DNA from 2 places in the Austwickia chelonae genome. Region 1 is predicted to be linked to the other one. Evidence: riboswitches for the same ligand, from Rfam matches in the RefSeq annotation. Region 1 holds a riboswitch; the other holds the start of a gene.
What was found. Region 1 has a riboswitch for cobalamin ahead of DX923_RS12290 (ABC transporter substrate-binding protein). Riboswitches for the same ligand answer to the same signal wherever they lie in the genome.
Positions count from the first base shown of each region.

Region 2: it holds a riboswitch for cobalamin, as region 1 does, so the genes downstream of both, DX923_RS12925 (hypothetical protein) here and DX923_RS12290 (ABC transporter substrate-binding protein) in region 1, are expected to answer to the same signal.

Region 1 covers NZ_CP031447.1:2,776,549-2,780,736, reverse strand. Annotated here, with positions in the region: gene DX923_RS12295 (FecCD family ABC transporter permease) at 1-562, opposite strand, end outside; gene DX923_RS12290 (ABC transporter substrate-binding protein) at 559-1,788, opposite strand; adenosylcobalamin (AdoCbl) riboswitch at 1,846-1,992, opposite strand; gene DX923_RS12285 (DUF2891 family protein) at 2,016-3,116, opposite strand; gene DX923_RS12280 (DUF979 domain-containing protein) at 3,163-4,131, opposite strand; gene DX923_RS12275 (DUF969 domain-containing protein) at 4,128-4,188, opposite strand, start outside.
Region 2 covers NZ_CP031447.1:2,922,866-2,927,053, forward strand. Annotated here, with positions in the region: gene cobF (precorrin-6A synthase (deacetylating)) at 1-332, opposite strand, end outside; gene rocD (ornithine--oxo-acid transaminase) at 433-1,683, opposite strand; cobalamin riboswitch at 2,044-2,163, shown strand; gene DX923_RS12925 (hypothetical protein) at 2,247-2,759, shown strand; gene DX923_RS12930 (MDR family MFS transporter) at 2,711-4,188, opposite strand, start outside.

The DNA.
Region 1 (4,188 bases):
AGTGGAGGAAACGCCCGACTGTCAGGACGATCAGCATGACGGTTGCGGATCCGGCGGAGGACGCCATGATCAGTCCCATGTCGCCGGTCAGGCCGAGACCTGAGGTCAGTGAAGCTGCGTACCGTGAGGTCCCTGCGAGAAGGACCACGAAGGCGACTCCGAGGCCTGCTCCAGAGGAGACCCCGAGGACGTAGGGATCGGCTAAAGGGTTACGGAAGAGCGTTTGCATCTGCAGGCCGGTGACTCCCAGGGCCGCGCCGACCAGGATCGCGGTGATGGTCCGGGGGATACGAATGTCAAAGAGCACCGTCGAGGTCACCAGATCGTCGCGGGAGCCAGCTAGGGCGCTCACTAGATCTCCCAGGGGGATACGTAGTGCCCCCAGTGCCATCCCGGCCAATGCTGCGACCACGAGTAGGGTGAGTAGTGCGGTGAACCGCCACCACAGCCCGAAATACAGGGGTCGGTCGTGTGCAGGGCTGGTGCCGTCTGACAGGTCGCTGCGGTCTGGGTATTCGGTGTCGCTCACGTCCTTCATGCTTTCGGCGATGCTCTGGCTCATGCTTTGGGGACTTGCTCGTAGTAGGTGAATTCATGTCCGGGCATCAGCTCGGGGTGCAAGATGGCGACCAGATCGGCGAGCACACGGTCAGGACGAACCACGCCGGATTGCCAGTAGTCGTTGCCGCCGCCGGGCGTCATCCGCTTGGTGAAAGTCCAGACACGGCCATTCTTGACGGCTTCGAGGTTGCCGAGGCGAGCATCGTCCTTGACCGGTTCGGCCAGGCTCTTCCACGGGGAGGAATGCGTGGCACCCAGCCAGAACTGGGCTTGCGATCCTTTGCCGAGAACTACCTCGAGATCTAGTGGTTTACTACCGGTTCCGGCTACCTCTTGGAGGATGTAGTCGCCCCCTGCGTCCTTGATCTCGTTGGCGACATAGCTGTCCGCCGCGGTGGCGTACCAGGTTCCTCTCGACATTGAGCCCAGAAGGACCGTGGGGCGTGAGGCGACAGATTTCGCCTTTTCAGCAACGGCTTGGTAGTCGGCTCGGATCTTGGCATAGACCTCAGTGGCTTTCTTCTCCTCGTCGAGGAAGAGCGCGGTGAACTTCGTCCATTCAGCACGTCCGAGGGCAGTTTTTTCGAGCCATTCGGCATTTGCGACGACGGGGACGCCGAGTTCAGCTAGTTTGACGTCGCTGGACTTACTGGTGCCAGAGGTGACGTACAGATCAGGTTTCAATGAGACGACCTGTTCAGCGCTGATATCGACGCCGTCCTGTTTGAAGCCTTTGATGCGTCCGGCATCAACGGCCTCTTTGACGGTGCCAGGGGCCAACTTGTCTGCGGAACCGACACCGACGAGTGCATCGACTTTGCCGAGGAGATCGTAGGCGGGCACCTGGGTGGTGGAAGCTGCGGCGACTCTCTTCGCCGGAATGGAGAACTTGCGAGCTCCTGCCAGGTCGCCGGTCAGCTCTGGGGCTGGTGCTCCGCAACGGACCAGGACATAGGTTTGCGGCGGAGCTCCTGGCGCTGGCTGGGCGACAGTGACGATCTTGTGGGATTTCTTGTACTGCACCTTCACGTTGGTGGCGTCCTCGAAGACGACCTTGTCCGGGTAGTAGTCCTTCTCCGGGTCGAAATCGGTGATGCAGCCGCGGTCCTGGCCGGGTGAGCCGGTGGCGCGGTGGTCGGTGGAGAGGCTGCAGGATGTGGGGAGCAGCGCGGTCACCGCGACCGCGGCAACAGTGGTGGTACGGCGGAAGAACAGCGGGGCGGGCATGGGCCACTCCTTCGGTGGGCCCACGAAGGAGTGTCGTCTGTATACCTGCGATGAGGTAAGCGGACCGGCCCTTCCTTCGAGGGCTTGACACGGTCGTCCCTGCCACGAGGCGACCGGACTTACCCTCTACCAGGAGGTATCACCGTTGCGGGACAGTGTCGGAATCTCGCCGACTTCGCTCGTGACAGGTCACTACAGGCGAAATCGCTAGTAGTAGCGCGATTATCTCATCTCGGGCATATTCGGTTAGGGCCGATGGTCCTTGTTCGGCGGCGTCGAGGAGTGGTCATTGTTCGTCCTTGGTCGGTGTCGTCGGCCAGCTCGCCCAACAGTGCGAAGGAGACCAGCCAGTGGGTCGCCATGAAATGTCCTCCGGTCATCACCGGAATCACCGCCTCCACCTGACGACGAGCCCCCGCCTGGACGTCGGCCGCCGCTTGCTCGGGCAGCCACTCGACCAGCGTCCGCAACTGCCACGATCGGGACAAGGCCAGCCCGTACAGATGGGCCAGATGGCCGTCGGTCCCGTCGAGCACCGGCGGTACCTCCAGGAGATGGGCGTGCCGGCCAGCACCCAACCCGGGCAACAACCGGGCCAGACGATCAGCCCGCTGCTCCTCGGGCAGAATCCCCAACAGGCATTCGGCCTCGGACAAGGCCGGGGAGAGGAAATCCTGCCCGCTGGGCTCGAAACGGGTGTCGAGGTCGTCGTCCGCGTCGTACCAGTCGAGGATGCCCTGACGCACCACTGCTACCGTGCCGGTGTCTTCCAGACCGGTGTACGCCCGGTGCAACAAGGACAAGGCGAAAGCGGTATTGCTGTGCACCCCGTGCCGTACCGGGAAGACCTGCCTGTCCAGCCAGCTCGGCACCAGCTCGCCGATCGCCACAGCCAGCGGATGTGCCGCGGCCGACCAGGCTGCCGACTCCGGACGAGGGCAGCGGTGGAGAGCTGCGCAGAGCATCGCCGCCCACGCCCACCCGTAGGGGCGCTCAAAATTGGGGCGGGCGAGGAGATAGTCCGCCTCGGCGGCCAACGCCGAGCTGGACAACCGGCCGTTCAACAGGCGCACCACCCGGTCGGTGAGGTCGTCGTCGAGGCAGGCCGGTGCGACGGTCAACAAGGTCACCAAGGACCACTGCATGTGCGCCGAACTGTGCCAGTCCAGCGAGCCGTGGAAGGCAGGATGCAACCGCCACGGCGTCACCTCACAGTCCTCGGGGCCGTCAGCCAGGTGCGCGGCAGCATAGGGGAAAGGCGTCTCCAGGACGTCGCAGGCGATGGCAGCCCAAGGTGCGGCCTGGCGCCGGAGTCGATCGGTCATCATGAGGGAGCTCCTTGGCAGAAGGGAGTCGGACCGTGGCGGGGCAGGGTCAGAAGGCGAAGACGGTGATGATCCCGATATTGCAGGCCAACAAGGCGACAGCGGTGGGGAGCTGGGCCTTGATCGGGCCGTACTGGTCCTTCATCTCCAACAAGGCCGCTGGGACGAGATTGAAATTGGCGGCCATCGGGGTCGCGAGGGTTCCGCAGAAACCGGCCAGCATGCCCACCGCGAAGATCACCGTCGGATCACCCTGGTAGTGCTGCACCAGCAGCGGCCACCCGATGGCTGCGGTCATCACCGGGAAAGCGGCGAAGGCATTCCCCATGACCATCGTGAAGGCGGCCATGCCCACGCAGTAGAGAGCCACTGCAGCCAGCACCGACCCCTTGGGCAGCAGACCTCCGGCGACCTCGCCGACGGCCTTGCCGACCCCGGACACCTGGAAGAGCACCCCCAAGGTCGCCAACATCTGCGGCAGCACCGCCGTCCAGCCGATGTGCCCCAGCAGGCGTCGCCCCTCGTGCAGCGGAACCGCCGGAGACTTAGGACGCAGCAGGACTGCGGCCACGGCCAAGGCGGCCAGACTCGCGATGGTCAGGCCGATGATGGTGGCCGACCCCTTCTCCAGGAGCAGTCGGCCACCGATCCGGGTGTCGATCAGTACGGTCGCGAAGATCGCCGTGACGAACGGGATCGTCAGCGCAGGAAGGAAGAGCTTGTTCCCGAACCTCCGCGCGAACACCTTCCGTTCCTCGTCGGTGGTCGAATTGTCGGCGCCCTTGTGGGGCAGCCCCATCCCGGCCAAGACCGCCATCGAGATGACGATCACCCCGAGGACCCACGCCGGAGCGGTCTTGGCCACCACGAAGGTCGAGTACCAGAAACCCAGGCCCAGCAAGATCCAGAACAGCCCGGACAGATGCCGCCGGGGAACGCTGTGATCCATCGCAGCCTGCCCGCCGAGCACGACGAAGAACGCCCCGACCAGCCAGTACAACCATTCGACCTGGATCATCGGATGACCTCCGGGGCGGCGGTCGCCGCGGCCTCGGCGCCAGCAGGCCTCGGCTCG
Region 2 (4,188 bases), 150 kb from region 1:
ACGAGGAAGCCTCCGGTCTGGCCGTCGGCGAGCGCCTCCGAGACGGCCTGCCCCCACCGGTCGAGGCGTTGTTCGCGCCAGCGGGTGACGGCGGCGTCGTAGTCGGGGGCTGATCGCCAGGGCCGGGGCGGGTCGCGCAGTTCGACGACCTGGAGAGGGGTGGTGCGATGGCGGGTGATGAGTTCGCGCCGGATACGGACGGGTTCGTCGAGATCGGCTTCTTTGAGCACGACGAAGAGGACGTCGATGGTCTGGATGGCGCGGACGGCTTCGAGGGTGACCCAGTCGGGGTCGCCGGCGCCGATCCCGATCAGCAGCATCGTCCGGTTCACGGTGTGCCCGTTCTGGTGCGATGGTGTCGGAGGCTCATCGTGTTCCCTTCGTCCCGTGGTGGTCCGAGGCTCATGCTAGAGGTGTCTTTGTCGGGCGGGTTCAGGCGGCGGCGAGGACGGCGTCGAGGGCGTCGACGATCTGGGAGATCTCGGTGGCGGTGATGGTGAGCGGTGGGGCGATCCTGAGGGTCGAGCCGTGGGTCTCCTTGACCAGGACGCCGTGTTCGGCCATCTGCCAGGCGGCGTGTTTTCCGGTCATGAGGCCGGGGTCGATGTCGATGCCTGCCCAGAGTCCGCGGAGGCGCACGGCAGTGAGTCCTCGGCCGAGGAGTCGGTGCAGTCCTTCGCGGAGGAGCGGTTCGAGTTCTTTTGCGCGTTGTTGGTATTCACCGGTGCGGAGGAGTTCGACGACGGCTGTGCCGACGGCGGCGGCCAAGGGGTTGCCCCCGAAGGTCGAGCCGTGGGATCCGGGGGTGAAGACGCCGAGGACATCGGTGTCGGCGACGACGGCGGATACCGGGACGATCCCCCCGCCGAGTGCTTTGCCGAGCAGGTAGGCGTCGGGAACGACGTCTTCGTGGTCGCAGGCGAAGAGGGTTCCGGTGCGGCCGAGTCCGGATTGGATCTCGTCGGCGATCATCAGGGCGCGTCGTTCGGTGCACAGGCGGCGGACTCCTCGGAGGAAGCCGTCGGGTGGGATGACGACGCCGCCTTCGCCCTGGATGGGTTCCAGGAGGACGGCGACGGTGTCATTGTCGATGGCGGCGGCCAGGGCGTCGAGGTCGCCGTAGGGGACGATGCGGAAGCCGGGGGTGAAGGGCCCGAAGTGAGTGCGGGCGTCGGGGTCGGTGGAGAAACCGACGATGGTGGTGGTGCGTCCGTGGAAGTTGCCGTCCATCACGATGATCGTGGAGCGTTCGACGGGTACGCCTTTGGCGACGACGCCCCAACGGCGTGCCATTTTGAGGGCGCTCTCGACTGCTTCGGCTCCGGTGTTCATCGGAAGCACCATGTCTTTGCCGCACAGGTCGGCCAGTTCGCGACAGAAGGTGCCCAGGCCGACCGAGTGGAAAGCCCGGCTGGTGAGGGTGAGTTCGTCGAGTTGGGCGTGAGCGGCAGCCAGGAGGGCCGGGTGGCGGTGGCCGAAGTTGAGCGCCGAGTATCCGGCGAGGGCGTCGAGGTATCGGTGCCCGTCGATGTCCTGGACCCAGACGCCCTCGCCGCTGGCCAAGACGATCGGCACGGGTGAGTAGTTGGGGGCGATCCAACGGTCTGTATCGGCCAGATGGGTTGCGGTGCGGGGGCGCTGCCGTTCACGGCGGGCGATCGGGGTGGCGGGCTGCTCCAGCATTCCAGGGCTCCTGTCACGGGTGACGTCCGAGACAGCACACCGTGGTCGCCCGGATGGCCGACCGTTCCCGGTGTCCCTGCCTCGGGGACCGATGGGGTACCGACAGCTCCAGGCGACCGGGCTGAGACCGTCGGGGACGGGCATCACCGTTGCGGGACAGCGCCGGGTTCTCACCGGCTTCGCTGGAGGGTCGGCGGGTCGTCGGTGACGACCCGGGCACACGCTAACACTTGGGTGGGCTGCCTGGCCCGAACGAAGAGACTTCTCGTGGAAGGCAGCTGCGGGGCGTGACACGCAGGTCGGTGCCGGTTGATGCCGGGACGTGCCCGGATCGCCGGTGTTACTGTGACGGCGACCGCACTGCCGCGGTTGTCGATCGTTCAGCGAAGCCGGTGAGAATCCGGCGCTGTCCCGCAACGGTGATGCCCGTGCTTTCCTGGCAGGCTCAGTCCGGTCGCCTGACGGTCGGCCCACATCGACCCTCGAGGCCAGGGGGCGGGTGACGGCGGCATCGCCGCACGGTCCCTTCTTGCGCCTCGGGACGCTACCGAGGAGCTAGCGAGATGACCGAAACCATCGCCAGTACACCCCCGCTCACCTTTCCCGATCATGGCTGCCCGGCGTCCGTCGTCCGGTTGTGCTCTCACCATCGCGGGCAGAACGCCCTGTGGCAGGCCGGGACGATGAAGTACTTGATTCGCCACGACCGGATGGAGAGCCGGCGCCGTGAGCAGAAGGGCTGGATCGATGCGGCTCTCGTGGAGGAGACCTTCGAGTTGGTGATCGTGCGGGACGACCTGGGCGACCCGGTCGCTGCTCTCGACCTGGTGCGAGACGAGCACGGTCGGCTCTGTGTCACCCAGCGTGCTTTGTTGGACAGCCCGCGGAACCGTCGGCTGTTGGCGGCGGCAGCGGCGCGAGTCGTCGGCGCGGCCGGGGACGGCGTCGTGAATGTCCGTGGCGCGGTCGTCGCGTCGGCGCTGACCCAAGAAGGCTGGTCGGTGTCGGGCTACGCCGGGGACGACTACTACACCTGGTCTTCGGGGGCGATTCCCCCGGAGGTGTCCGCTCGTTGACCTGGGCGTCGAGTCAGGTCGACGAGGAATGCCGCGGTCAGGGCACTGTTGACCGCCGACAGGCTGTCGAGGTCGACGGCGGAGTGGCGTTCGGTCACCAGCGGTTCCACGGTGCTCAGGACGTGGTCCTCGTCGAGTTCGGCGGCCGCCGCGGCGAGGGTGCGTTGCAGCTCTGGGGAGAGCACCCCACCGGGGCGTTCTCCGGCGGCGGCGACCTCGGCGGCATATTTCTCGGATCGAACTACGAGCTCGTGGTCTTCGGTGGTGAGCATCAGCGAGGTGCGGTCGAGCAGGGCGATCCCGCGGTCGAGGCTGCCTTCGCCGAGATCTTCCACGGCGCGGACCAGGTGGGGGTGGGTGCCGCGGCCGGACTGTTCGGCGAGGAGCCTCAGTTGCAGCCCGAGCAGTCGTTCCTTGGTACGGGAGGCCGCTGATCCGTGCCCCAGGGGGACGGCGAGCAGGTCACCTGCGGCGGACCGTCCCATGGTGTCGAGGAGTTCGCGTCCCTGCCCCTCGTCGGTGTGCACGGTGTCGCGCAGCGGGGTGGGGGTGATCCCCAGGGTGAGCAGCAGGGTGAGCAGGGCCAGGGGGAGGCCGGTGAGGAAGACGGTGTGCAGCGAGTCCGACAGGCCCCAGCGGACGGCTTCGGCGATCGCCGGTGGCAGTTTCTGCAGGGTCGAAGGGTCTAGCACGGATCCGGCGTTGACGCCGGTGAGACCTTGTCTGGGGGTCTGCGTGGGCAGGTGGGAGGCGATGGCTTCGGGGAGGCGGGTCGTCATGATGGTGCCGAAGACGGCGACACCCACGGTGGAGCCGACATTGCGGAAGAACTGCACCCCGGCGGTGGCGACGCCCAGGTCGGCGCGCATCACGCTGTTCTGTACGACCAGGGTGTACACCGGGTTGCAGGCGCCCAGGCCGATACCGATGACGGCCATCGCGGCGGTCAGTTCGAGTTCGCCGGAGGTGCGGTCGAGGCGGGCCAGCAGCAGATATCCCAGCGTGACGACGAGGACGCCCAGGACGGACAGTTCCTTGTACCGGCCGGTGCGGGTGATGAACATCCCTCCGACGATGCCCATCAGCACCAGGGCCACCATGAGCGGCATCAGGATCATCCCGGAGTTGGTGGCGCTGACGCCGAGGACGCCCTGGGCGTACACCGGGATGTAGATGATGGCACCGAACATGATCATCGACAGCACGAAGGAGGCCAGCACCGACAAGGCGAAGGAGGAGTTGCCGAAGAGGTGCAGCGGCAGGATCGGCTCGTCGCTGCGGCGTTCGAGGGCGATGAAGAGCAGGAGCAGCAGCGTCCCGATGACATACATGCCGATGATCCGGGTCGACCCCCACGGGTAGGTGGTCCCGCCGAGAGTGGTGGCGGTCAGCAGGAGTACCAGGGCGGGGCTGAGGGTGAGGATACCGG